DNA from 3 places in the Pseudomonas sp. MAG733B genome. Region 3 is predicted to be linked to each of the others. Evidence: predicted binding sites of a transcription regulator. Region 3 holds the regulator's gene; each other region holds the start of a gene.

Region 1 (9,678 bases), 2.0 Mb from region 3:
GGAAATATCCACATCACCCAGGGCCGCCACCATTGAACCGGTATAGAACTTGGTGGAGATGAACGGCAACTGCACCAGCACACCGAAAACATAGACGCTGATGCCGAGAAGGTTCCAACGACCGTAGCGACCGTTCGGATCGGCCAGTGCCGGTACGTCATAGCGCTCGCGGGTGATGCAGTAGTAGTCCACCAGGTTGATCGCGCTCCATGGCGTGAAGAACGCCAGCAAGAACAGGATGAAGGACTTGAACGCACCGAGGAACGAGTGCTGACCGAGCAACGCCATCAGGGTCGCGGCACCGACGATGACCAGCACGAAGACCAGACGCTGTAAGCGCGTTACCTTCAGGTCACCACGGAAACCGCTGATGATGGTCGCAATGCACATGAAGCTGCCGTAGGAGTTCAGCGTGGAGATGGTGACCTTGCCGAACGCAATGCTGAAATACAGCAGCGCGGCGGTGGCACCAGTACCGCCCAAACCAACGATGTAAGCCACTTCGTGCCCGGCGAACTGCCCATTGGCAGAAGCTGCAGCAAACACGCCGAGGACCATCGCCACTTGTGCGCCAATCACCGAACCTGCGCCAGCGGCGAAAAAGGTTTTCACCGAGGAAACCTTGCTCGGCAAATAACGCGAATAGTCAGCCACGTAAGGGCCGAAGGCGATCTGCCAGGATGCCGCGAGCGACACCGCGAGCAGGAAGCTGCTCCAGCTGAAGTGGCGGATTTGCAGGAGCGCGCCGACGTCTGTCTGGCTCATCAGGCGAGCGAACAGGTAAACGAAGGCAATCACACCAATGACACTGGCGATACGGCCGATCCAATGGATCACCCGATAACCCAGCACCGTGACCAGCACGATGACACTGGCGAAAATGAGGATGCCGACGCTGTCGCTAACGCCAAACAACTGGCCCAGCGCCTGGCCGGAAAGTACCGTGCCCGTTGCGGTGAAACCGAGGTACATCAGGCACACCAGCACGATCGGGATGGCCGCGCCATAAACGCCAAACTGCACGCGGCTGGAGATCATCTGTGGCAGGCCAAGCTTGGGACCTTGCGCGGCATGAAGCGCCATCACGCCACCGCCGAGCAGTTGCCCGATCAGCAAACCGATCAACGACCAGAACACATCACCGCCCAGCACCACGGCCAGGGCCCCAGTGACAATCGCGGTGATTTGCAGGTTGGCACCCATCCACAGGGTGAACTGGCTGAACAGACGACCGTGTCTTTCCGCTTCCGGGATGTAGTCAATCGAGCGCTTCTCGATCAACGGTTTGTTGCCTGCACGTTCGCTGTTAACAGCCATGGTTCAACCTCTGTGGATTGTTATTCTGGGTTGGTGTGATTCCCCTGTAGGAGCTGAGCTTGCTCGCGATGAGGCCGGCAAATTCAACATTTGCGTTGGCTGACACATCGCTATCGCGAGCAAGCTTTGCTCCTACAGGGGCAAGCATTACTTGCCGGTAATCATCGGCAGGTTCAGCCCTTGTTCCTTGGCGCAGTCGATCGCGATCTGGTAACCGGCATCGGCGTGACGCATAACGCCGGTCGCCGGGTCGTTGTGCAGAACGCGAGCGATACGCTCGGCCGCTTCGTCAGTACCGTCGCAGACGATCACCATGCCCGAGTGCTGGGAGAAGCCCATGCCGACGCCGCCGCCGTGGTGCAGGGAAACCCAGGTAGCGCCGCTTGCGGTGTTCAGCAAAGCGTTGAGCAGTGGCCAGTCGGACACGGCGTCGGAACCGTCCTGCATCGATTCGGTTTCACGGTTCGGGCTGGCGACCGAACCGGAGTCCAGGTGGTCGCGGCCGATCACGATTGGCGCCGACAACTCGCCGCTGCGAACCATTTCGTTGAACGCCAGGCCGAGCTTGGCGCGCAGACCCAGGCCAACCCAGCAGATACGCGCCGGCAGACCCTGGAAGCTGATGCGCTCGCGAGCCATGTCCAGCCAGTTGTGCAGGTGAGCGTCGTCCGGGATCAGCTCTTTGACTTTGGCGTCGGTCTTGTAGATGTCTTCAGCGTTGCCCGACAGTGCAGCCCAACGGAACGGGCCGATGCCACGGCAGAACAGCGGACGGATGTAAGCCGGCACGAAGCCTGGGAAGTCGAATGCGTTTTCCACGCCTTCTTCCTGGGCCATCTGACGGATGTTGTTGCCGTAGTCGAAGGTCGGCACGCCCATTTTCTGGAAGTCCAACATGGCTTTAACGTGCACGGCCATCGATTGCTTGGCGGCCTTGATTACAGCGGCCGGTTCAGTCTTGGCGCGTTCGCGGTACTGATCCCAGGTCCAGCCGGCCGGCAGGTAGCCGTTGAGCGGGTCGTGGGCGCTGGTCTGGTCGGTGACCATGTCCGGGCGTACGCCACGCTTGACCAGTTCCGGGAGGATTTCAGCCGCGTTGCCCAGCAGTGCGATGGAAATCGCTTTGCCTTCTTTGGTGTATTTGTCGATGCGGGCCAGCGCGTCGTCGAGGTCGGTGGCCTGCTCGTCGACATAGCGGCTTTTCAGGCGGAAATCGATGCTGATCTGCTGGCATTCGATGTTCAGCGAGCAAGCGCCGGCCAAGGTTGCAGCCAGAGGCTGAGCGCCACCCATGCCACCCAGGCCAGCGGTCAGTACCCACTTGCCTTTCAGGTCATCGTTGTAGTGTTGGCGACCGGCTTCGACGAAGGTTTCGTAGGTGCCTTGGACGATGCCCTGGCTGCCGATGTAGATCCAGCTGCCGGCGGTCATCTGGCCGTACATGGCCAGGCCTTTGGCGTCGAGTTCGTTGAAGTGTTCCCAGCTCGCCCAGTGTGGAACCAGGTTGGAGTTGGCGATAAGCACGCGTGGTGCATTGGTGTGAGTCTTGAACACGCCGACCGGCTTGCCGGATTGCACCAGCAGGGTCTCGTCGTCGTTCAGGTTGGTCAGGCTTTCAACGATCTTGTCGTAGCATTCCCAGTTACGTGCCGCACGACCGATGCCACCGTAAACCACCAGTTCTTTAGGGTTCTCGGCGACTTCCGGGTCGAGGTTGTTCATCAGCATGCGCAGCGGCGCTTCGGTCAGCCAGCTCTTGGCGGTCAGCTTGTTACCGCGGGCAGCGCGGATTTCAACGTCACGAAATTTAGTCACGAAAAGAACTCCTCAGCAATCAATCCAAAACCAACCCAGGCAGTGGGCGAGCAAGCCGATGGGCATCAGTGCACACCGGCGAATCAGTGGACGACGGTTGAGTCTTCGTGACTCATACGCATACGTCTTTACTTGTACATACAAGCATATGCAATCAAGCGGCCAACTTGTTGGATGGGCATTCAAGAAAAATTCTTAAACGGCTGGAGAGCGCCTGAAACAAGGGTTCTGGCGTAGATGAAATTTTTCGGAGGGATTTTGTGGAGGACGTGTGCGTTGTTACTTGAGCGGGGTTTTGCGCCACGCTGGGGCGTTCGGTAACAAAGTGGTGCGCTTTGGGGAACGATCTTTCTGTAGGAGCGAGCTTGCTCGCGATGGTCGTGAACGATGACGCGTAAAACCAGATGCCCAGCGGCGCCCTCTGGTTTTTCGCGAGCAAGCTCGCTCCTACAGGGAAGGATTTTGGATCAGCGTGCAGCCAGTTCAATCACGCAGCATGCGCCATTGATGGATACGTCCAGCAGATCGGTGTTACCGCCCAGTTGCAAACAATCATGCCGACCAAGCTGCGAAGCACTGTTACCGACTTTCACTTCCAGCGTTTCGCTGACACTAAACACCAACACTGTCCCCGCCGAGCTGAAGAACCGCTGCTCGCCACTCAACCACTGCAACCGCGCGTCATAACGCTGCGGCGCATAAATCAGATTGAAGTCGCGAATCGGACCGCCAAGCAACGTGCAGGAAACCTTGCTCTCACCACTGAAGGCAAACGGGTCCAGCGGCAGCAGTGACCGTGTGTTCTGACCGTCAACCGACAGGCTCATGCCATCACCCTGCAACACGGTGATGATTCGCTCATAACCGGCGAAGGTGGAAAACCCGCCCGACTCACCAATGTCGGCAATCGACAGGCGCCAGCCAAACCCATCCAGACCGGTGCCGGCGTCGCGGGTGATTTCTTCGGTGCTGCCGCCGCCGTTTTTCCACGGCATGCGTGGGTAATCTTTGGCGCGTAAAACTTTCAGACTGCTCATTTATGAAAGCGACCTTCCAGGCGATGACGGGAACCGGGGTGGATCAAGCGAGCGGCTGTCACCGGCTGACGCCCGGACCAGGTGCGGCGACGGATCAGCAGGCACGGCTCGCCCTTTTCAATCTGCAGCAATTTGCATTCGGACGACTCGGCGAGGATCGCCTCGACCACATGCTCGCCCTCGGTCAGCGGCGCGACCTGGTTCAGGTAGGCGTATGGCGTTTGCAGGGTGAAATCCTGCTTGAGGTAATCCGGTGCCACCAGCGCGTTGACGAAACGGTCTTCGATTTGCACCGGAATGTCATTTTCGAAATGCACGATCAGCGAGTGGAATACCTTCTGCCCTTCGCGCATGTCCAGGGCCAGGGCGCGCTCGGAGCCCGCGGCCTCTTCCTCAAGAGTGATGACCTTGCAGGTGTGGCGATGGCCGCGAGAGGCGATTTCGTCGGCGATGTTGTGCACTTCGAACAGGGCGGACTGGCTTTTCGGTTCAGCGACGAACGTGCCGACGCCTTGCATGCGCACAAGCAGGCCATCGGCGGTCATCTCGCGCAGGGCGCGGTTGATGGTCATGCGACTGAAGCCCAGTTGGCTGACCAGCTCGCTTTCCGACGGAACGCGGTAGTGCGGCGGCCAGTTTCCACTGTCGATTTGCTGGGTGATCATTTGTTTGACGCGGGCGTACAAGGGCGCCGGACTGTCGCCCATGTTCGCGGCCAACGGAGAGACTGGAGGCGGAGTCGGCACGGTTAATCCTTGTTCGTTTGGATAGGGTTGCTAGCTTGCCGGAGTTTACCGGGCAGGCAAACGTCTGTATATGTATATACAAATAACACACGATGGGGTGCTGAACCATGTCCGCCTTCTTTGCCGAACGCGCGCTGCTGCCTAGTGGATGGGCCAACAATGTACGTCTTGAGGTCAGCGCCGACGGCGTATTGACCCATATCCGGGCCGATTCCCATGCAGATGACGCCGAACGGTTGAGCGGTCCGCTGCTGCCGGGCATGCCGAATCTGCACTCCCACGCCTTCCAGCGGGCCATGGCCGGGCTGGCGGAAGTGGCGGGCAATCCGAACGACAGCTTCTGGACCTGGCGCGACTTGATGTATCGCCTCGTCGGAAAAATCAGCCCGGAACAACTCGGCGTCATCGCCCGTCAGCTGTACATCGAAATGCTCAAGGCCGGTTACACCTCGGTCGCGGAATTTCACTACGTGCACCACGACCTCAATGGTCAGCCTTACGCCGATCCGGCCGAACTGGCGCTGCGCATCAGCCAGGCCGCCAGTTCCGCCGGTATCGGTTTGACCTTGTTGCCGGTGCTCTACAGCCATTCCGGTTTCGGTGGCCAGACACCGAACGAAGGCCAGCGCCGCTTCATCAACAGCACCGAAAACTACCTCAAGCTGCAATCGCGGCTGCAACCAATCCTCGCGCAGCAACCGGCGCAGGCTCTGGGGCTTTGCTTCCACTCGCTACGCGCGGTCACGCCGCAACAGATCAGCGAAGTGCTGGCGGCCAGCGACAAGCAGTGCCCGGTGCACATCCACATCGCCGAACAGCAAAAAGAAGTCGACGACTGCCTGACCTGGAGCGGTCGCCGTCCGCTGCAATGGCTGTACGAAAATGTCGACGTCGATCAGCGCTGGTGCCTGGTCCACGCGACCCACGCCAACCCGGAAGAAGTCACGCTGATGGCCAAGAGTCGCGCCATCGCCGGCCTATGCCTGACCACCGAAGCCAACCTTGGCGACGGGATATTCCCGGCAGTGGATTTTCTCGCTCAGGGCGGGCGCATGGGCATCGGGTCCGATAGCCATGTGTCGTTGAGCGTGGTGGAAGAATTGCGATGGCTGGAATACGGCCAGCGTCTGCGTGACCAGCGGCGCAACCGCTTGTATGGCGCGGATCAGCCGATAGTCGGGCGCACGCTGTTTGATGCCGCGCTCGATGGCGGCGCGCAGGCGTTGCGGCAGCCGATTGGTGCGTTGGAGGTTGGCAAACGTGCGGATTGGCTGGTGCTGGACGGCAACGATCCGTATCTGGCAACGGCCAGTGGCGACGGGATTTTGAATCGCTGGTTGTTTGCCGGTGGTGATCGACAGGTGCGCGATGTGCTGGTGAATGGGCAGTGGGTCGTGCGTGATGGCCGGCATGCTGATGAAGAAGAGAGCAACCGCGCGTTCACCCAGGTCCTGCGCGATCTCCTGGGCTAACGCAAAACAAAATGTGGGAGCGGGCTTGTTCGCGAAGAGGACGTCACATTCAACAGAGATGTTGAATGACAGTCCGCCTTCGCGAGCAAGCCCGCTCCCACATTTGTTAGAGGCTGCCTGCTAGTTCGAGGTTTTCGCCATCTGCGTATCCGACGCCCGCCAGATCAGCCGCGTGGTGTCGTAGCCCTGTTGACGCGCCTTGCTCAGCAACTCTTCACGCACCACACCGTTGACGGTCGGCGTGCGCGACAGCAACCAAAGGTACTTGCGGCTCGGGTCGCCGACGATGGCCGTCTTGTAGTCATCGCTGACGTACAACACCCAGTACTCACCCTTCGCAATGCCCGGAATCAGCCGGGAAAACCAGGTATCGAACTCGACCCACAACTTGTCGGTCTTGCCCGGCACCTGTGGATAAGCCGTGCCCTTGACCTCTTCCCATTGCCACTGCGCTGTCAGGCAGCGGTTCAACACCGCGACGTTACCGTCGGGCAACAGGCTGTAATGAGCTTCGGATTGCGCGCAGTCGCGCTGGAAATACATCGGCAAGCGCGCCAATTCGTACCAGGTGCCCTGGTAGCGCTTGAGGTTGACGCTGTTGGCCGTTTTCGGCGCCAACGGATCCTGGCCAGAACTGGCACAGCCGGCCAGTACCAGGCCGGCAAAAAGAATCATCAATAACCGCTTCATTGTTTTTCTCCCGTGGGCGCGTAGCCCCGGTTTACTTCAGGCCTTGGCCGGAAAACATCAGCACTTTGTCACCGGCGTACTGCACGCTGATAAAGCTGTTCTTGTCGCCCCAGGTGCAACTGGACATGCCGAGCGCGCCTGAACAATCGGCGGGTTTGCCCAATAAGGTTTCCACGTCGGCCTTGGCCATGCCGGCCGAGAGCTTCGAGTAGTTTTCCTGATTGACCTTGCTGCATGCAGCCAACAACACGCAGAACGAAAGCAGGGCGATGGATCGCAGCGACATGGTGTAACTCCAGGGGCGAAGGGATTGGCATGGCTGCCAAGCAGAACCTTAGAAGAGAAAACCCCCATCTGGTTCCCTCGCCGACCCGCTATTTATTGGGCCGCTCGTCTGCCATTTCTCCAAGAATCAGCCACTTTGTGCGGCTATCGGGCATTTCGTCGGTTTTAGTCAAAAGTGTCTAATCTTTGGCGCCGCTCAGTCGACATAAAACGCAACGCAAAGCCACGCCCGTGGCGTTTGCCCCTCTTCGTTGACCAGATCCCTGCGGTAGCTCATCCAATGACCAGAAACATGAAATTCAGCCACAAGATCTTGCTGGCTGCCGCCCTCGTGGTGGCCGTCGCATTCGCTTGTTTCATCCTGTTCAACGACTATCGCCAGCGCCAGACCCTGCGCAGCAGCACCGAGGCCTCGATGCAGGAACTCGGCAGCCTGACCACCAGCAACATCCAGACCTGGCTGGAAAGCCGCATGCAGTTGCTGCAGTCGATGGCCCAGCAAGTCAGCGCCGACGGCAATGCCCCTGCCAGCCTGAAGCGGATCATCGACCTGCCCGCCTACACCGGCAATTTCCAGCTGAGCTACTTCGGTGGTGCGGACGGCGTGATGTTCTCGATCCCGGCGGGCAACCGCGCGCCGGACTACGACCCACGCGCACGTGGCTGGTACAAAGCGGCCAACAGCGCGCAACAGACCATCGTTACCGAACCGTACATCGCCGCTTCGTCCGGCAAACTGGTGATCACCGTAGCGACCCCGGTACAGCGTCAGGGCCAGATGATCGGCGTTGCCGGTGCTGACATCGACCTGACCAGCGTCAGCGCGATCATCAACTCGCTGAACTTCGGCGGTCACGGCCATGCGTTCATTGTCAGCGCCGATGGCAAGATCCTTATCCATCCGGACAGCAAACTGGTGCTCAAGAACCTGACCGAGGCCTACTCCAACGGTGCGCCGAAAGTCAGCCCGGGCATGAAAGAGGTCGAGATCGACGGCAAGCGCCAGTTCATCTCCTTCACCCACGTCAACGGCGTGCCGTCGGCGGATTGGTATGTGGCACTGGTGCTCGACCAGGACACCGCGTTCTCGATGCTCAGCGAATTCCGCACCTCGGCGATCATTGCCATGGTGATTGCGGTGGTGATCATCATTGCGTTGCTGGGCATGCTGATCAACTTGCTGATGCAGCCGCTGCTGACCATGGGCCGCGCCATGCACGACATCGCCGAAGGTGAAGGCGACCTGACCAAACGCCTGACCATCCACGGCCACGATGAATTCGGCGCTTTGGGCTTGTCGTTCAACCGTTTCGTCGAGCGTATTCACACCTCCATCATCGAAGTGTCCTCGGCCACCGGCCAGGTCAACGAAGTGGCGCTGCGCGTGGTGGCTGCCTCCAACTCGTCGATGTTCAACTCCGACCAGCAAGCCTCGCGCACCAGCAGCGTCGCCGCCGCAATCAACCAGCTCGGCGCCGCCGCCCAGGAAATCGCGCAGAACGCCGCCCTCGCCTCGCAACACTCCAGCGACGCGCGCAGCCTCGCTGAAGACGGTCAGCAGGTGGTGGATAAAACCATCGCGGCGATGCAACAGCTCTCGGCGAAGATCAGCGACTCGTGCGGCAATATCGAAACGCTCAACAGCAACACGGTCAATATCGGGCAGATTCTGGAAGTGATCACCAGCATCTCCCAGCAGACCAACCTACTGGCGCTCAACGCCGCCATCGAAGCCGCCCGCGCCGGTGAAGCCGGACGTGGTTTTGCGGTGGTTGCCGATGAAGTGCGCAACCTCGCCCACCGCACCCAGGATTCGGCGCAGCAAGTGCAGAAGATGATCGAAGAACTGCAAGTCGGCGCCCGCGAAGCGGTGAGCACCATGACCGACAGTCAGCGCCAGAGCGAAAGCAGTGTCGGCATCGCCAACCAGGCCGGCGAGCGTCTTGGCAGCGTGACCCAGCGCATCGGTGAGATCGACGGCATGAACCAGTCGGTCGCCACAGCCACCGAAGAGCAAACGGCCGTGGTGGAATCGATCAACGTCGACATCACCGAGATCAACACGCTGAACCAGGAAGGCGTGGAGAACCTGCAGTCGACCTTGCGTGCGTGTGCGGATCTTGAGCAGCAGGCGGCGCGGCTGAAGCAGTTGGTGGGTAGTTTCAGAATTTAAGCTGCACTCCCCCGCCTCATCGCCGGAACGCCGCCCGGAGCAGGCTCACTCCCACATTTGATCTGTGGTGTTCACAAATCCACTGTGGGCCTGCTCGCGATTGCGGTATCACTCCCTCCGCAGAAATCGCTGGTCGGCTCGAC
Region 2 (9,678 bases), 350 kb from region 3:
CTTCGAGAATCTGCCCGATGTTCACGGTTTTACTGTTCAGCGATTCGATGTTGCTGCTCGATGCGCTGAGCATGGTCGACAGTTTATTCATCGCGACAATGCTGCGATCCACCACTTGCTGGCCATCCTCGGCCAGGCTGCGGGCATCGCTGGCCTGATTCGACGCTTGCGCGGCGTTGCGGGCGATTTCCTGGGCGGCGGCGCCGAGCTGATTGATCGCCGCGGCGACGCTGCTGGTGCGCGAGGCCTGCTGGTCCGAGTTGAACATCGAGGAGTTCGAAGCCGCCACCACACGCAATGCCACTTCGTTGACCTGGCCGGTGGCCGAAGACACCTCGCGGATCGAACCGTGGATGCGCTCGACGAAACGGTTGAATGCCGTGCCGAGAATGCCGAACTCATCGTTGTTCACAATGCTCAGGCGTTTGGTCAGGTCGCCTTCACCGTCGGCAATGCCTACCATCGCACGGGTCATGGCGTGCAGCGGCTGAATGAGGAAACGTATCAACACACCCAGCAGGGCGATGATGATGGTCACGGCGATCACTGTCGCAATGGCCGCCGAAAAGCGGAAATGGCTGAGCATCGAGAAGGCTTTGTCTTTCTCCACTGAAAGCCCGATGTACCAGTTGACTGAAGAAAGCCCCTTGATCGGAGTAAATGTGACGATACGGGTTTTACCATCGACTTTGACTTCACTGAAGTCGCTGCTGATGCGCGGCGTGTCTTTCGGATAGGCCTCGGCCAGCGATTTCATTGCCAGCGTTGTATCCGGGTGCACCAGAATTTTGCCGTCGGCGCTGACCAGAAAGGCATAACCCATGCCGCCGAAGTCCAGCGCGTTCAGGCTGTCGGTGATCATTTGCAGGCTCAGGTCACCACCGACTGCGCCGATGTGTTGACCCTTTTCGAACAAACTCTGGACGATGGAAACTACCAGTTTACCGGTGCCGACATCGACATAGGGTTCGGTCAGTACCGGGTCGTTGGTGCGTTGGGCGCTCTTGTACCAATCGCGAGTGCGCGGATCGAAGTCCGCTGGCATGTCGGCGTCCGGGCGGATGATAAAGCTACCCTCGTTGCTGCCCAGAAATACAGCCACGAAAGCAGTAGTCATCACATTCTGCTCGAGCAGTTGGGTTATGTTGCTCATATCCGCGTTCAGCGCGATGTTTTGGGAAAGGTTTTCAATCAGCAGGCTGCGTCCGTTCAGCCAAGTCTCAATGTTGTTGGCGGTCACGCTTCCCATTTCTTGCAGGTAGTTGTCCAGATCCTTGCGGATGGCATTACGTTGCATATAGTCGTTGTACAACGTGAAGGAGGCGAAGGCGACAGTGACGATGAGGGCGGCAGCAAGCAGAATCTTATGACTAAAGCGCAAATTTTTATTCATGGCTTGGAGTTCCGATAAGGTCTTAATGCCCATGGCGTGCTTTTATAAAGGCATGCATCGGGGGCGCTGTTGAAGCCATGTTGATAATTCCGTCCTCGCCCTAGCGGAATACCAACACTCAATTTTTGTATCGGCCTTGATTGATGAAAGATTAACCATAGGTGGCAAAATGCACGATTCATCGCAGCTCGTTATCGGCGCCGATCTTTCAGGGCAGCCGATCGCCCAGGCCATGCGCCTGGCCAATCGACACGGTTTGATCGCAGGCGCTACCGGGACCGGCAAGACCGTCACCTTGCAACGCATGGCCGAAGCCTTCAGCGATGCCGGCGTGGCGGTGTTCGCCGCCGATATCAAAGGTGACCTGTGCGGTTTGGGCGCTGCCGGCAACCCTCAGGGCAAGATTGCCGAGCGGATTGCCGGCATGCCCTGGCTGAACCATAAGCCGGCCGCGTATCCGGTGACCTTGTGGGACATTCACGGTCAGTCCGGTCATCCATTGCGCACGACCTTGAGCGAAATGGGGCCGTTGCTGCTGGGCAGCCTGCTGGAATTGACCGACAGCCAGCAGTCGGCGCTGTATGCCGCCTTCAAGGTCGCGGACCGCGAAGGCCTGTTGCTGCTGGATTTGAAAGACCTGAAGGCGCTGCTCAATCACCTCAAGGACAACCCGGAACTGCTGGGAGACGACGCGGCGCTGATGACCACCGGTTCCAGCCAGGCGCTGTTGCGGCGCCTGGCAACCCTTGAGCAGCAGGGCGCCGAAGCCTTGTTTGGCGAACCGGCGCTGCAACTCGAAGACATTCTGCAACCGACCGCCGATGGCCGTGGGCGCATTCATTTACTCGATGCCAGTCGTCTGGTGCATGAAGCGCCAAAGGTCTACGCGACGTTCCTGCTGTGGCTGCTGGCCGAACTGTTCGAGCAACTGCCGGAGCGCGGCGATTCGGACAAACCGCTGCTGGCGCTGTTTTTCGATGAGGCGCACTTGTTGTTCGCCGGCACGCCCAAGGCGTTGCAGGATCGTCTGGAACAAGTGGTGCGGCTGATTCGTTCAAAAGGCGTGGGCGTGTATTTCGTCACCCAGTCGCCCGGCGACCTGCCGGATGATGTGCTGGCGCAACTGGGCCTGCGCATCCAGCACGGCTTGCGCGCGTTCACCGCCAAAGAACAGAAATCCCTGCGGGCGGTGGCCGACGGCTTCCGGCCGAATCCGGCGTTCGATGCCTTGTCGGTACTGACTGAGCTGGGTATCGGCGAAGCGCTGGTCGGCACCTTGCAGGACAAGGGCACGCCGGAGATGGTCCAGCGTGTTCTGGTGGCGCCGCCGCAGTCGCGGATCGGACCACTGACCGACACCGAGCGCACCGTGCTGATCGGCGGCTCGCCATTCAAGGGGCGTTACGACAAACCGATTGATCGCGAGTCGGCTTATGAAGTGCTGATGGGGCGTAAAGGCCTGGCGCCAAAGCCTGAGGCGACACCGGGCAAACCGGCAGAGCCGAGTTTCACCGAACAGGCTGGAGAGTTTCTCGGCACGGCGGCGGGGCAGGCGTTGAAATCGGCGATGCGTCAGGCGGCCAACAAGCTTGGTCGCGAGTTGGTGCGGGGATTGATGGGCTCGTTGCTCGGCGGCAGCAAACGCCGCTGAAACCTGTAGGAGCATGGCTTGCCAGCGATGAACGATCACGCGGTACAACTGACGCACCGCGGCGTATCCATCGCGGGCAAGCCTTGCTCCTACAGGGCTAATGGCGCTTTCAGGTTTTCGACTTGGCGTGCGCCGCCAACCGCTCCAGCGCCGCTCGCAGGTTCGGATCGCTGATGCCATCGGCCGTCGCCTGGATGGTCGCCGCCGCATCAATCGACAAGTCCATGGTATGCCCGGCCGCACCTTGCTGAACGGTAGGCGGCTGGACCTTGAACAGGATTCGCGTGAGGCTGGCGAACTCGTCGAACATTTGCAGTTGCCGTTGCAGACGTTTTTGCTGGTAACGCAGGCGGGTAGCCCAATGTCCGTCGGTGACGATCAGCAACAAACTGCCTTCGCGCCACGAAGCTACGTGGCAGTGTTCGCGAGCGGCGGGTTGCAGTTGGCTTTCGAGCAGACGTTGCAGATGTCCAAGGCGTTGAGCGTGGCCGAGAATGGCTTTGAGCGGCTTGGCTTCGCGAAGCAGAACGGCGGGTGCTCGGGCCGTAAGAGGGCGAAATGCCATGATCCAACACCTGAAGTTACAGAGTCGCCATGGTAGCAGAAAGCACCCGATGCACCTGACCCATTGCTTTTGTCCCTGCTTTACCCATTAAATCAACAACTAACTTCTGCCCTGAACGGCTTGAAGTTGAGCAAAACGCCCCTATTTTAAGTGAGCCCCGTCAAAGCGCAGTGCCAGCATCGTGGAATATCGCCACTTTCCTCACTTCCGTTTCCGGGTAGAATGCTCGTTCGCATGCGGCCATGAGGGCTGCACGGGCGACTCACGGGGCCGCCCTCCATCCCTTTAGTGTGGAAGATCCTGCCGATATGTTTGCGCCTTTGTTAAAGAAACTTTTTGGAAGCAAGAACGAGCGTGAAGTCAAACGCATGCTCAAGACGGTGCAACTCGTCAATGCCTTCGAAGAGCAAATGGTAGCCCTTTCGGACGATCAATTGCGTGCCAAGACAGATGAGTTCAAGGCCCGCGTCGCCAAAGGGGAAACCCTCGACAAGCTGTTGCCAGAAGCCTTTGCGGTCGCCCGCGAAGCCGGCAAGCGCGTCATGGGTATGCGCCACTTCGATGTCCAGCTGATCGGCGGCATGACCTTGCATGAAGGCAAGATCGCCGAAATGCGTACCGGTGAAGGCAAGACCCTGGTGGCAACACTGGGCGTTTACCTCAACGCATTGTCCGGCAAGGGCGTGCACGTTGTGACGGTGAACGACTACCTGGCCCGTCGTGACGCCAACTGGATGCGTCCGCTCTACGAATTCCTCGGCCTGACGGTCGGCGTGGTTACGCCGTTCCAGCCGCCGGAAGAGAAGCGTATTGCCTACTCCGCCGACATCACCTACGGCACAAACAACGAATTCGGTTTCGACTACCTGCGCGACAACATGGCGTTCAGCATGGAAGAAAAATTCCAGCGCGAACTCAATTTTGCCGTGATCGACGAAGTCGACTCGATCCTCATCGACGAAGCCCGTACTCCGCTGATCATTTCCGGTCAGGCCGAGGACAGCTCCAAGCTGTACATCGAGATCAACAAACTGATCCCGAAGCTGGAACTGCATGTCGAAGAAGTCGAAGGCGAAGTCACCAAGGCCGGCCACTACACCGTTGACGAGAAGACCCGCCAGGTCGAACTCAACGAAGCCGGTCACCAGTTCGTCGAAGAATCGCTGACCAGCCTCGGCTTGCTGGCTGAAGGCGAGAGCTTGTACTCGGCGCACAACCTGAGCCTGCTGACTCACGTTTATGCCGGTCTGCGCGCGCACAAGCTGTTCCATCGCAACGTCGAATACATCGTGCAGGACGGTCAGGTTGTGCTGGTCGACGAACACACCGGTCGTACCATGCCGGGTCGTCGTCTGTCCGAAGGCCTGCACCAGGCCATCGAAGCCAAGGAAAACCTGAACATCCAGGCCGAGAGCCAGACCCTGGCATCGACCACGTTCCAGAACTACTTCCGTCTGTACAACAAACTGTCCGGCATGACCGGTACGGCCGACACCGAAGCGTTCGAGTTCCATCAGATCTATGGCCTGCAGGTCCTCGTCATTCCGACGAACAAGCCGCTGGCCCGTAAAGACTACAACGACCTGGTGTTCCTGACCGCCGACGAGAAATACGCGGCGATCGTCACTGACATCAAGGAAAGCATGGCCGCCGGCCGTCCGGTGCTGGTGGGTACCGCGACCATCGAAACTTCCGAGCGCATGTCTGACCTGCTCAACAAGGAAGGCATCGAGCACAAGGTTCTGAACGCCAAGTTCCACGAAAAAGAAGCCGAGATCATCGCCCAGGCCGGTCGCCCAGGCGCACTGACCATCGCCACCAACATGGCCGGTCGTGGTACCGACATCCTGTTGGGCGGCAACTGGGAAGTGGAAGTCGCTTCGCTGGAAGATCCGACCCCTGAGCAGATTGCCCAGATCAAGGCCGACTGGCAGAAGCGTCACCAGCAAGTGCTCGAGTCGGGCGGTTTGCAGGTGATTGCTTCCGAGCGTCACGAATCGCGCCGTATCGACAACCAGTTGCGTGGTCGTGCCGGTCGTCAGGGTGACGCCGGTTCCAGCCGTTTCTACCTGTCGCTGGAAGACAGCCTGATGCGCATCTTCGCCTCTGACCGGGTGAAGAACTTCATGAAGGCCCTGGGCATGCAGCCTGGCGAAGCGATCGAGCACCGCATGGTGACCAACGCTATCGAAAAGGCTCAGCGCAAGGTTGAAGGCCGCAACTTCGACATTCGTAAGCAACTGCTCGAGTTCGACGACGTCAACAACGAACAGCGTAAAGTGATTTATCACATGCGTAACACGTTGCTGGCCGCCGACAACATCGGTGAAACCATCGCCGATTTCCGTCAGGACGTGCTAAACGCTACCGTCAGTGCGCACATTCCACCGCAATCGTTGCCTGAACAGTGGGACGTGGCCGGTCTGGAAGCCGCGTTGCAGAGCGACTTCGGTGTGGCGCTGCCGATCCAGCAGTGGCTCGACGAAGACGATCACCTGTACGAAGAAACCCTGCGCGAAAAACTGATGCAGGAACTGATTGCAGCGTACAACGAGAAAGAAGACCAGGCGGGCGCCGAAGCGCTGCGCACCTTCGAGAAGCAAATCGTTCTGCGCGTGCTGGACGACCTGTGGAAAGACCACCTGTCGACCATGGACCACCTGCGTCACGGCATCCACTTGCGTGGCTATGCACAGAAGAACCCGAAGCAGGAATACAAGCGCGAGTCGTTCACGCTGTTCTCCGAGCTGCTGGATTCGATCAAGCGCGACTCGATCCGCGTGCTGTCGCACGTTCAGGTTCGCCGCGAAGATCCGATCGAAGAAGAGCAGCGCCTGCGTCAGGAAGCCGAAGCTCTGGCCGCTCGCATGCAGTTCCTGCACGAAGAAGCCCCAGGCCTGGAGCAGCCGGAGCAGTTGGGTGAAGAGGTCGATGTGGCCCTCGCCACCGCACCGGTTCGCAACGAGCAGAAGCTGGGCCGCAACGAGCTGTGCTACTGCGGTTCGGGCAAGAAGTTCAAGCATTGCCACGGGCAGATCCAGTAAAACCCGTTTCAATCGCTGAAATACCCGCGCCGCGACCGGCTTATGCCGTCGCGGCGTTTTGCCATTTAAACCACCGTTCCTGCCGAGCGGTGCAGACATCATTTAGTTAGGAGCGCATTCATGGCTGTTGGTCTTGGTCCTTTGCCAACGTTGCACCCGGTTGCCGGTTTTGAACTCGGTATTGCCTCGGCCGGTATCAAGCGCCCGGGGCGCAAGGATGTCGTGGTCATGCGGTGTGCCGAAGGCTCCACCGTGGCGGGCGTATTCACCTTGAACGCCTTTTGCGCCGCTCCCGTGATCCTGGCCAAGCAACGCGTGCAAGGCCCGGTGCGTTACCTGCTGACCAACACCGGCAACGCCAACGCCGGTACCGGTGAGCCGGGCCTGGCCGCCGCTGAACGCACCTGCGCCAAGCTGGCCGAGCTGACCGGCGTCGATGCCAGCCAAGTGCTGCCGTACTCCACCGGTGTGATCGGCGAGCCGCTGCCAGTCGAGAAAATCGAAGGCGCACTGCAAGCCGCTCTCGACGATCTGTCGGTCAACAACTGGGAAGCTGCCGCCACCGGCATCATGACCACCGACACCCTGCCCAAAGGCGCGAGCCGCCAGTTCCAGCACGACGGCGTGACCATCACTGTTACCGGCATCAGCAAAGGTGCCGGCATGATTCGCCCGAACATGGCGACCATGCTCGGCTACATCGCCACCGACGCCAAAGTTGCCCGCGACGTGCTGCAAAACCTGATGCTGGACGGCGCCAATAAGTCGTTCAACCGCATCACCATCGACGGCGACACCTCGACCAACGACTGCTGCATGCTGATCGCTACCGGTCAGGCAGCCTTGCCGGAAATCACCCGCGCTGAAGGCGAGCTGTTCGCCAAGCTCAAGCAAGCGGTGTTTGAAGTGTGCATGGACGTGGCCCAGGCCATCGTGCGTGACGGCGAAGGCGCGACCAAATTCGTGACCGTTGAAGTCAATGGCGGCGGCAATTACCAGGAATGCCTGGACGTCGGTTACACCGTGGCTCACTCGCCACTGATCAAGACCGCACTGTTCGCCTCCGACCCGAACTGGGGCCGTATCCTGGCCGCTGTTGGCCGTGCCGGCGTACCGAACCTGGACGTGAGCAAGATCGACGTGTTCCTCGGCGACGTGTGCATCGCCAGCCGTGGCGCCCGCGCCGCGACCTACACCGAAGCCCAGGGCGCGGCGGTGATGCAGCAGGAAGAAATCACCATCCGTATCGAGTTGGGTCGTGGCGATTGCAGCGAAACCATCTGGACCACCGACCTGTCCCACGAGTACGTGAAGATCAACGCCGAGTACCGTACTTAAGACCGAGTCAAACCCATCGCCAGCAGGCTAGCTCCCACACTGGATTTGTGTACACCCGATCCACTGTAGGAGCGAGCCTGCTCGCGATGGCGGTTTACCGGTCAGCCGCTAGACTGGCTTGTCCCTAAATCCAAAGGTCCCGAACATGAGCCTGCACCTGATCATTGGCGACAAACTGCTTTCCTCCTGGTCCCTGCGCGGCGCTCTGGCGCTCGATCTGACCGGCGCCGCCTACACCGAAGAACTGATCAAACTGAACCAGCCCGACACCCGCGAGCGAGTGCTCAAGCATTCGCCGACCGGCAAAGTCCCGCTCTTGAAGACCGGGCACGGCACCATCGCCGACTCCCTGGCGATTGCCGAATACCTGGCCGAACAGTTTCCCGACGCGAATCTGTGGCCCAAAGACATCGCTGCCCGTGCCCAGGCGCGTTCGGCCTGCGCGCAGATGCACAGCGGATTCTTCGCCATGCGCGGAAACATGCCGTTTGACCTGAGCCGTGACGCGCCATTGTCACCGCTCCCGGCGGATGTGCAGGCGGACATCGAACGCATGTCGGCGTTGTGGGCCGAGTGCCGTGCTGCCGCGACCGAAGCGGGTCCGTACCTGTTTGGTCGCGTCAGTTTGGCTGACGTGTTCTTTGCCCCGATCGCCGTGCGTCTGCGCACCTATCAGGTGAAACTGTCCGAAGTTGATCAGGCCTATATTGAAACCATCTACCAATGGCCAGCCTTCAAGGCCTGGCAGAAGGCCGGACTGGAGGAAATCGAGCGGTGAAACGAGTACACGTAGCGGCTGCCGTTATCCGTGACGACAGCGACAAGATCCTGATTGCCCGCCGTGCCGATTCCCAACACCAGGGCGGCCTGTGGGAATTTCCCGGTGGCAAGGTCGAGGCCGACGAGTCGGTGCAAACCGCGCTGGCCCGCGAGCTTCAAGAAGAGCTGGGCATCGTGGTCAATGCGGCTCGCCCGTTGATCAAGGTTCGCCACGATTACCCGGACAAGCAAGTGTTACTGGATGTCTGGGAAGTCTCGGCGTTCAGCGGCGAGCCGCACGGCGCCGAAGGCCAGCCATTGGCCTGGGTGACGGCGCGTGATTTGTCGGGCTATGAGTTCCCCGAGGCCAACCGGCCAATCGTCGCGGCGGCGCGGTTACCGGATCAGTACCTGATCACGCCGGAAGATCTCGAAACGCCAGCCCTGTTGCGGGGCATTCAGAAAGCCATCGCCGGCGGCATCAAACTGATTCAGTTACGTGCGCCGAACGGTTACGACCCGAAGTACCGCGACCTGGCCGTGGATGCGGTGGGGCTGTGTGCTGGCAAGGCGCAACTGATGATCAAGGGGCCGTTCGAGTGGCTGGGAGACTTCCCGTCCGCCGGTTGGCACATCACCTCGGCGCAACTGCGCAAGTACGCGGCGGCCGGTCGACCGCTGCCCGCCTCGCGCTGGTTGGCGGCGTCCTGCCATAACGCTGAGGAACTGGCGTTGGCCGAAGAGATGGGCGTGGACTTCGTGACTTTGTCGCCGGTGCAGCCGACGCTGACGCATCCGGGTGCTGAGCCGCTGGGTTGGGAACAGGCGTCGAGCTTGATCGAAGGGTTCAGCAAACCGGTGTTTTTGCTCGGTGGCGTTGGCCCGGCAGAAGTTCAGAAGGCCTGGGCGGCGGGTGCGCAGGGTGTGG
Region 3 (9,678 bases):
GGATTAAACCCCCTATGCCCGTTCCCCAATAAATAATGGCCGGTCGCCGGGTCTGCTCGCTCACCGTTAAAACCCAGCAAACTACTCAATCCGCTTTCGGCCCGGCGATGGCCGTAGGGCGAATATGCGATGGTGTGTTGCAAGTTTGCTTCGAGAGTCTGCAGTATCGAACGTTTCAGATCGGTAGCCAGCAGTGTGCTTTCGATCGCATCGTTCTGACGCTTCTGTTGCGCCAGCAGCAGATCCTCTTTCTGAAAAATGGAGTATCCAATTGCCCCCTGTATTTCCGTACTCAGGCGGCTTTTGCAATAAAAGCGCTGGTGCTCGGGGGCGCCCGCTAGAAATTGGCTGATCAGACGATCCAGCGGGTCGTAGCCATAGCGGCAGTGCAGGATTGATTGTGAAGGTGCCATAGCGCTTGCTCGAGACTTTCAAGTAGAAGCTTGAGTATCGGCGGACAAGTCGGCGTTGGGTACTATCAGAACTGATAGTTTCTTTGATGTGGCCTGTCCTGTTCGGTGCAAATCTCGTCGGAGCGGGCTCGCCAGCGATAGCGGTGGATCATTCCGTATGGACGTTTGCAATATGACGATATTTGCGAGCAGGTTCTCACGCAGCAGATCTTCATAAGTGGAACAAGCTTACTCCGTTGGCTTATGTTTATCAGATTCGGCAGTACCGGGCGGGCAAAGGAAAGCGGCCGGAGCCGCTTAAGGATGATTTGCCATTACCGCCGGATTTGCGGCGGAATTGAGGGTGACAGTTTTTTGATTATTGTATTTTTAATACTCTCTAGGGTCTTGATCACCCCAGCCAGTGAAATCAGTGCGAATACCAGTGTTGGTTTCGTTGGGCGTCTTTGCCTTGGGGCGCCTGGTATCAGGGAACTTTATGGGTTCTTTATCAATTCTGTCCCATCTGCTACTCATTGTTTTACGAGGTGCAGGAATAACAAGTGTCGGTGCTGAATTTCTATTTAGCGCATCCCCGCTGGCGCGTTGATCGTGTCCAATATAGTTAACGGGGTTGGCGTTATTGGGCTGGGAAGTTGATGGCTGTGCCGCAATCTTGCTAATAAGTGATTGTGTGACCTCCGGGGGCTTTACCGTTCCAGATGTTTGAGGGGGTATCGTCTTTAGTTCTGTTGAGTTGGAAGGAATTGCCCGGGTAGCGTTCGTTGTAGGTGTTTTGGGGAGCGGAGTGGGAGTAGGGATTGCGCCAACGCCACTGGCGATGGATGCCTGTTGTAGAAGAGGTCGGTGAACTGCGGGTTCACTGAGTAGAAAACGAAAAGGCATGTGTCCCGCCGAGTCGATGTTATTTATAGGATCTCCCAAGCAATACATGTACGCGTTCAATCCCCCTTCCCCAAACGGACTCCAACTATCCGGACTATTAAACCGCATCAACACCGGATTAAACATCCGATACCCGTTCCCCAGTGGATAACACTTGGTCACCGGGTCTGCCCTCTCACCGTTGAACCCCAGCAAGCTGCTTAATCCGCTTTCGGCCGAGTGATAGCCGTATGGCGAATAAGCGAAGGGGGGTTGCAGGTCGGCTTGAAGTGCCCGCAACACCGAACGCTGCAGATCGGTAGCCAGCAGCGTGCTTTCGACCGCATCGTTCTGATTCTTCTGTTGCGCCAGCAGCAAGTCGTCTTGCTGAAAAATGGAGTACCCGATCGCTCCCTGTATTTCCGTCCTCAAGCGACTTTTGCAATAAAAGCGCTGGTGCGCTGTTGCGCCAGGTCCAAACTGGCTGATCAAGCGATCCAATGGGTCGTAGACATTGCGGCTGAGCAGGATTGGTTGTGAGGAAGCCATGGAGCCTACTCCAGATTCGGGGAAGCTTGAGTATCGGCGGATTTTTGCCGGCTCGGTACTATCAGAACTGATAGGTTCGGTGCGCTGTATGGCTCGATCAGTTACAAGTCTGGACACCGCTAACCCTGTAGGAGCGAGCTTGCTCGCGATAGCAGTGGGTAAGCCAACGTACGTACTCGCTGTGCCGACGTCATCGCGAACAGGCTCGCTCCTACAGGGATCTCCACAGGCCGCACTGGCCACCGCTGCATCCTCAAATCCAAAAGTTGGAAGGCTTCTTGCAATAGCCGCCCCGAGCCTGCTTCAGGCGTCAAAAGTTTGCTTCAAAGGAACGGGGAATACCGGTGGATCGCTCTCAGTTAATCAACAGTGCCCGCACGAACATGGCAGACCTCAGTCGAGGCAATCTGGGCGTGCCGCTGTTGCTGCTGGTCATGTTGGCAATGATGATGTTGCCGATTCCGCCGTTCCTGCTCGACGTGTTTTTCACCTTCAACATTGCCCTGTCGATTGTGGTGTTGCTGGTCTGCGTGTACGCCCTGCGGCCGCTGGATTTTGCGGTGTTCCCGACCATTCTGCTGGTGGCAACGTTGCTGCGGCTGGCGTTGAACGTGGCTTCCACGCGGGTGGTGATGCTCCACGGTCAGGACGGCCATGCCGCTGCCGGTAAGGTGATCCAGGCCTTCGGTGAGGTGGTGATCGGCGGTAACTACGTGGTGGGTATCGTGGTTTTCGCGATTTTGATGATCATCAACTTCGTCGTGGTGACCAAGGGTGCCGGGCGGATTTCCGAGGTGAGCGCGCGTTTCACCCTCGATGCAATGCCCGGCAAACAAATGGCCATCGACGCCGACCTCAACGCCGGCCTGATCGACCAGAACCAGGCCAAGTCCCGCCGTTCGGAAGTGGCCCAGGAAGCCGAGTTCTACGGTTCCATGGACGGTGCCAGCAAGTTCGTGCGCGGTGACGCCATCGCCGGTTTGCTGATTCTGTTCATCAACCTGATCGGCGGCATGGCCGTTGGTATCTTCCAGCACAACATGAGCTTTGCCGACGCCGGCAAGGTGTACGCCTTGCTGACCATTGGTGACGGTTTGGTGGCGCAATTGCCATCACTGCTGTTGTCCACTGCCGCCGCGATCATGGTGACCCGTGCTTCCGGTTCGGAAGACATGGGCAAGCAGATCAATCGCCAGATGTTTGCCTCGCCAAAAGCGTTGGCCGTTTCGGCGGGTTTGATGGCGGTGATGGGTCTAGTGCCTGGCATGCCGCACTTCTCCTTCCTGAGCATGGCAGCCCTGGCGGCTGGCGGCGCCTACCTGTTCTGGCGCAAGCAGAACATCGTCAAGGTCCAGGCCCTGCAAGAGGTCAAGCGACAGCAGGAATTGCTGCCATCGCCGGCCCGTGCCCAGGAAACCAAAGAGCTGGGCTGGGATGACGTGACGCCGATCGACATGATCGGCCTGGAAGTGGGTTACCGCCTGATTCCATTGGTGGACCGCAACCAGGGCGGGCAATTGCTGGCGCGGATCAAGGGTGTGCGCAAGAAGCTGTCCCAGGACCTGGGCTTCCTCATGCCGACCGTGCACATCCGCGACAACCTCGACCTGGCGCCGAGCGCCTATCGCCTGACCCTGATGGGCGTGATCCTCGCCGAAGCGGAGATTTACCCGGATCGCGAGCTGGCGATCAACCCGGGGCAGGTCTACGGCACGCTCAACGGCATTACCGCCAAAGATCCGGCTTTCGGCCTGGAGGCGGTATGGATCGAAATCAGCCAGCGCGCCCAGGCGCAATCGCTTGGCTATACCGTGGTCGATGCCAGTACCGTGGTGGCCACCCACTTGAACCAGATTCTGTACAAGCACTCCAGTGAGCTGATCGGCCACGAGGAAGTGCAGCAACTCATGCAATTGCTGGCGAAAAACTCACCGAAACTGGCCGAAGAGCTGGTGCCGGGTGTGCTGTCTCTGTCGCAACTGCTCAAGGTTCTGCAAGCGCTGTTGGCCGAACAGGTGCCGGTGCGCGACATTCGCAGCATTGCCGAAGCCATCGCTAACAACGCTTCCAAGAGTCAAGATACCGCCGCATTGGTGGCTGCGGTGCGCGTCGGCGTAAGCCGCGCAATCGTGCAAAGCATTGTAGGCACTGACTCCGAGCTGCCAGTGATCACGCTGGAGCCAAGGTTGGAACAAATATTGCTCAATAGTCTGCAGAAGGCAGGACAAGGCTCGGAAGAGGGTGTTCTGCTGGAGCCAAGCATGGCTGAGAAGCTGCAGCGTTCATTGATCGATGCAGCGCAACGTCAGGAGATGCAAGGTCAACCGGTGATCCTGCTGGTGGCCGGTCCGGTTCGCGCGATGCTCTCGCGTTTTGGCCGACTGGCAGTCCCGGGGCTGCATGTGCTGGCCTACCAGGAAATACCTGACAACAAGCAAGTGACCATCGTTGCGACAGTAGGGCCCAACGGCTGAGGTAGTGGTTTATGCAAGTTAAGCGTTTTTTCGCCGCCGATATGCGTCAGGCCATGAAACTGGTTCGTGATGAGCTGGGCGCCGATGCCGCCATTATTGGCAACCGCCGGATCGCCGGTGGTGTCGAGCTGACGGCTGCCTTGGATTACAAACTGTCGGCGCTGGCTCCGCGCGTTCCGAACATGGAACTCGAAGACGAGCTGCGCAAGACTCAGTCGCGGATCGTCACCGCCCAGGCCGAATTGAGCCTGCGCAGCGATGGCGAGAGCGACAACGCCACCAATCGCCAGTTGTTCGCCGGCCTGCCATTGACCGCCGCCGAACCGCTCATCGAGCCGACTTACGCCGAGCCACGGCGCCCGTCGCCAGCGCCTGCTGCTGCAGCGGCTGTCGACTCGCGTGCATTCGACTCGATGCGTTTCGAGCTCAACAGCTTGCGCGAACTGATGGAAGTCCAGCTCGGCTCTCTGGCGTGGAATCAGCTGCAAGGCAGCCGTCCGGCCCAGGCCAATCTCTGGCGTCGCCTGCAACGCATCGGCCTGTCCGGCCCGTTGTCGCGCGACTTGCTGGCGATGATTTCCGATATCGAAGAACCTCGTCAGGCCTGGCGCATGCTGCTCGCGCACCTGGCGCGGATGATTGCTACCCCGGAAGTCGAGCCGCTGGAAGAGGGCGGCGTGATTGCCATGGTCGGCCCTGCCGGCATGGGCAAGACCACCACCCTGGCCAAGCTGGCTGCCCGCTACGTGCTCAAGTACGGCGCGCAAAACATCGCGCTGGTGAGCATGGACAGCTACCGTATTGGTGCCCAGGAGCAGCTCAAGACCCTTGGTCGGATTCTCAATGTGTCGGTGACCCATGTCGATCCGGGCCAATCGCTGGTGCAGGCGTTGGAACCACTGCTGCGCAAACGCGTCGTACTGATCGATACCGCCGGCCTGCAAGCCAGTGATCCGGCGCTGCGCATGCAGCTCGAAAGCCTGGCCGGGCGTGGCATCCGTTCCAAAAATTATCTGGTCCTGGCAACCACCAGCCAGAAGCAGGTGCTGACGGCCGCTTATCACAGTTACAAGCGCTGCGGGCTAGCTGGCTGCATCCTGACTAAACTGGATGAAACGGCGAGTCTGGGCGAGGTGTTGAGCCTGGCCATCAGCCATGAATTGCCGGTGGCCTACCTGACCGACGGCCCGCGGATTCCGGATGATTTGCATCTGCCGCGCCGTCATCAACTGGTCAGTCGCGCCGTTAGCGTGCAAATGCAGGAAGAGCCCAGCGAAGAAGCCATGGCTGACATGTTCGCTGATATCTACCACAGCCCCACCAAGCAGGTAGGCTGAGGTAACAATGAATAGTTTTTGTACCTACATCGATGGTCTGCCATGCATTGTTCCGTTTGCGAACGCGCAGCCAGTAATGTGGCCTCCGTCTATGCAAGACAAGGTAAAGAAATAACATGGGCAGCATGCATCCCGTACAGGTGATCGCGGTGACCGGCGGCAAAGGTGGCGTCGGGAAAACTAACGTGTCAGTGAACTTGTCCCTGGCTTTGGCTGAGCTTGGCCGGCGCGTCATGCTGCTGGACGCCGACCTGGGACTGGCGAACGTCGACGTTCTGCTGGGGCTGACACCCAAACGTACCCTGGCCGACGTGATCGAAGGCCGCTGCGAGCTGCGCGACGTCCTGTTGCAGGGCCCCGGCGGCATCCGCATCGTTCCGGCCGCGTCCGGCACCCAGAGCATGGTTCATTTGAGCCCGGCGCAGCACGCCGGCCTGATCCAGGCCTTCAGCGACATCGGCGACAACCTCGACGTGCTGGTGATCGACACCGCTGCGGGTATTGGTGACTCGGTAGTCAGTTTCGTTCGCGCGGCCCAGGAAGTGTTGCTGGTGGTCTGCGACGAGCCGACTTCGATCACCGACGCCTACGCGCTGATCAAACTGCTTAACCGCGACTACGGCATGAACCGCTTCCGCGTCCTGGCCAACATGGCCCAGAGCCCGCAGGAAGGACGCAACCTGTTCGCCAAGTTGACCAAGGTCACCGATCGCTTCCTCGACGTTGCCCTGCAATACGTCGGCGCCGTGCCTTACGACGAAAGCGTGCGCAAGGCCGTGCAGAAACAACGTGCCGTCTACGAAGCCTTCCCGCGCTCCAAGTGCTCGCTGGCGTTCAAGGCGATCGCACAGAAGGTCGACACCTGGCCGCTGCCTGCCAACCCGCGCGGGCATCTGGAATTCTTCGTCGAGCGCCTCGTGCAACAAACGGCAGGACCGGTTCTATGACAGCCAGCGGCTACAACCTCTACAAGAAGTCGGCACGCGATGCGCAGTACGAGCTGATCGAGCGTTATGCGCCGCTGGTCAAACGCATTGCCTATCACTTGCTGGCGCGTCTGCCGGCCAGTGTCCAGGTCGAAGATTTGATCCAGGCCGGGATGATCGGCCTGCTGGAAGTCTCCACCAAATACGACGCCAGCAAAGGCGCGAGTTTCGAGACGTACGCGGGCATCCGCATCCGCGGCGCCATGCTCGATGAAGTGCGCAAGGGGGACTGGGCGCCACGTTCGGTCCACCGCAATACCCGCATGGTCAGCGACGCCATTCGCTCGATTGAAGCTAAAACCGGCCGTGACGCTAAAGATCACGAAGTTGCGGCCGAACTCCAATTGAGTCTCGACGATTATTACGGGATTTTGAACGACACCCTGGGCAGCCGGTTATTCAGTTTCGACGATCTGTTGCAGGACGGCGAACACGAAGGGCTGCACGAGGATGGCGCGAGTGCTCATCTCGAGCCGTCACGCGATCTGGAAGATGAACGCTTCCAGGCGGCGCTGACGGACGCGATTGCCAATTTGCCGGAGCGTGAGCGACTGGTGTTGGCGCTGTACTACGACGAAGAGTTGAATCTCAAGGAAATCGGTGAGGTCCTGGGAGTCAGCGAGTCTCGGGTCAGCCAGTTACACAGCCAGTGCGCGGCCCGTTTGCGGGGGCGTTTGGGAGAGTGGCGAGCGCGCTGAAGGCAGTGTGGGGGCACTGTGACGTGGCTGGTGGGGTGATGAACCGCGCCGGTCTCGATCCGCTGTACTCCAGACAGTCATCGAGTGTTTTGCCAGATTGATTGAAATGGCGCGTCCAGGTGCTGGGCGCGTTTTAGTCTGCTTGGAGGTCGAATTGGACAAGAACATGAAAATCCTCATCGTTGATGACTTCTCAACGATGCGGCGGATCATAAAAAACCTGTTGCGTGACCTTGGGTTCACCAACACGGTCGAGGCCGACGATGGCACTACCGCCATTCCGGTTCTCAACAGCGGGAGCATCGACTTTCTGGTAACGGACTGGAACATGCCTGGCATGACCGGTATCGATCTGCTGCGCCACGTGCGTGCCGATGAAAAGCTCAAGCACCTGCCGGTGCTGATGGTGACCGCTGAAGCCAAGCGCGAGCAGATCATCGAAGCGGCCCAGGCCGGTGTAAACGGCTATGTGGTCAAACCCTTCACGGCCCAGGCGTTGAAAGAAAAAATCGAGAAGATTTTCGAACGCATCGGTTGAACTGCGCCACGGGGGAGCTATGGGGCATAACGAATCTTCGCAGGGCGATTTTGAATCGACCCTGAAAAAACACGCCGTCGAACTGGTCGAGAGCCTTGAAAAGGGCAAGTTCGGCGATGCTGTGCAATTGATCCATGAGCTCAACCAGACCCGTGACCGCGGCCTGTATCAGGAAGTGGGCAAGCTCACCCGCGAGCTGCATAGCGCGATCGTCAATTTCCAGATTGACCCGCACATGCCGCAAGCCGAGGAAGTGTCACAGATCACCGACGCCACCGAGCGTCTGGGTTATGTGGTCAAGCTGACCGAGGCCGCGGCCAACCGCACCATGGATCTGGTGGAAAACGCCACGCCGCTGGTCAACAGCCTGGCTGACGAAGCCCAGGCCTTGAGCACCGATTGGGGACGCTTCATGCGTCGCGAAGTCGGGGCTGAAGAGTTCCGCGAGCTGGCCCGTCGCGTCGACGGATTCCTGGCGCGCAGCAGCACTGACAACCGCGCCGTGTCGACCAACCTCAACGACATCCTGCTTGCCCAGGATTATCAGGACCTCACAGGTCAAGTGATCAAGCGAGTGACCCAACTGGTCACCGAAGTTGAGAGCAACCTGCTCAAGCTCGTGCTTATGGCCAGTCAGGTGGACCGCTTTGCGGGCATCGAACATGACCGTGAAGCGATGCTTGCAGAAAAAGATCCACAAAAACATCTCTCTCAGGGTGAAGGTCCGCAGATTCATGCCGATAAAAGAGAAGACGTTGTGTCCGGTCAGGACGATGTGGACGATTTGTTATCCAGCCTTGGATTTTAGGTTTTTAGACCTGTTCTGTTAGGAGCACACCATTAATGAGCTTCGGCGCCGATGAAGAGATCCTTCAGGATTTCCTGGTTGAGGCCGGCGAGATTCTAGAGCAACTGTCCGAGCAACTGGTCGAGCTGGAAAGCCGTCCGGATGATGCGGATTTGCTCAATGCAATTTTTCGCGGTTTTCACACTGTAAAAGGGGGCGCCGGCTTCCTCCAGCTCAACGAGCTGGTGGAGTGCTGTCACATCGCCGAGAACGTGTTCGACATCCTGCGCAAGGGTGAACGTCGCGTCGACTCGGAATTGATGGACGTGGTTCTCGAAGCACTGGACGCGGTGAACAGCATGTTCAGCGAAGTCCGCGAGCGCAGCCCGATCACGGCTGCCACGCCTGAATTGCTCGCCGCATTGGCCCGACTGGCCGAGCCGCAAACAGCGGACGAGGCGGCGCCTGCACCTGTCGCCGAAGTGGTTGAAGAGCCTGTCGCCGAAAGCGAATCGGGTGACATCACCGACAATGAATTCGAACAACTGCTGGACTCGCTGAACGCCGTCAAGGCTCAGGCCGAGGCACCGGCGGCTGCTCCAGCGCCTGCCAGCGATGCCGCTGCCAGCGACGAAATCACCGATGCCGAGTTCGAGTCGTTGCTCGACCAGCTGCACGGCAAAGGCCAGTTCGCCGTCGATGCAGTGGCACCTGCTGCCCCTGCGGCACCGCAGGCTCCAAAAGCTGCGGGCGATAGCTCCGACATTACCGACGACGAGTTTGAAGCACTGCTCGACCAGTTGCACGGCAAAGGTAACTTTGCCGTCGATGCGCTGGAATCGGCCATCGCTTCGGTGCCGACGCCAGCCGCGCCAGCCGCTGCTGCAGCCGGTAGTGACCTGATCAGCGATCACGAATTCGAATCGCTGCTCGACGAATTGCACGGCAAAGGCAAGTTCACCGAAGTGGGCGCGACGGCAGGAACGGCAACGGGCGCCAGCGCCTCGGTTGCAGCACCTGCCGCCAAGGCTG

Evidence for each region. The regulator FliA, encoded in region 3, starts transcription of late flagellar genes. The targets are predictions, from matches to a motif close to CTAAAGTTTNNNNNNNNNNNGCCGNTAA.
Region 1: the regulator FliA is predicted to act here: its motif matches at 7,542-7,569, upstream of V6Z53_RS04085 (methyl-accepting chemotaxis protein).
Region 2: the regulator FliA is predicted to act here: its motif matches at 1,521-1,548, upstream of V6Z53_RS27005 (methyl-accepting chemotaxis protein).

The regions. Positions count from the first base shown of each region.
Region 1 covers NZ_CP145732.1:880,137-889,814, reverse strand. The annotation lists gene V6Z53_RS04120 (cytosine permease) at 1-1,317, opposite strand, end outside; gene hutU (urocanate hydratase) at 1,465-3,132, opposite strand; gene V6Z53_RS04110 (HutD family protein) at 3,600-4,169, opposite strand; gene hutC (histidine utilization repressor) at 4,166-4,876, opposite strand; gene V6Z53_RS04100 (formimidoylglutamate deiminase) at 5,023-6,387, shown strand; gene V6Z53_RS04095 (lipocalin family protein) at 6,508-7,077, opposite strand; gene V6Z53_RS04090 (hypothetical protein) at 7,109-7,363, opposite strand; gene V6Z53_RS04085 (methyl-accepting chemotaxis protein) at 7,643-9,535, shown strand.
Region 2 covers NZ_CP145732.1:5,890,152-5,899,829, reverse strand. The annotation lists gene V6Z53_RS27005 (methyl-accepting chemotaxis protein) at 1-1,393, opposite strand, end outside; gene V6Z53_RS27000 (helicase HerA-like domain-containing protein) at 1,563-3,044, shown strand; gene V6Z53_RS26995 (DciA family protein) at 3,154-3,609, opposite strand; gene secA (preprotein translocase subunit SecA) at 3,918-6,653, shown strand; gene argJ (bifunctional glutamate N-acetyltransferase/amino-acid acetyltransferase ArgJ) at 6,774-7,991, shown strand; gene V6Z53_RS26980 (glutathione S-transferase family protein) at 8,137-8,769, shown strand; gene V6Z53_RS26975 (Nudix family hydrolase) at 8,766-9,678, shown strand, end outside.
Region 3 covers NZ_CP145732.1:5,539,141-5,548,818, reverse strand. The annotation lists gene V6Z53_RS25330 (RHS repeat-associated core domain-containing protein) at 1-413, opposite strand, end outside; partial or broken gene V6Z53_RS25325 (hypothetical protein) at 650-754, shown strand; gene V6Z53_RS25320 (RHS repeat-associated core domain-containing protein) at 783-1,826, opposite strand; gene flhA (flagellar biosynthesis protein FlhA) at 2,171-4,300, shown strand; gene flhF (flagellar biosynthesis protein FlhF) at 4,312-5,637, shown strand; gene fleN (flagellar synthesis regulator FleN) at 5,754-6,584, shown strand; gene fliA (RNA polymerase sigma factor FliA) at 6,581-7,321, shown strand; gene V6Z53_RS25295 (chemotaxis response regulator CheY) at 7,488-7,859, shown strand; gene V6Z53_RS25290 (protein phosphatase CheZ) at 7,879-8,667, shown strand; gene V6Z53_RS25285 (chemotaxis protein CheA) at 8,703-9,678, shown strand, end outside.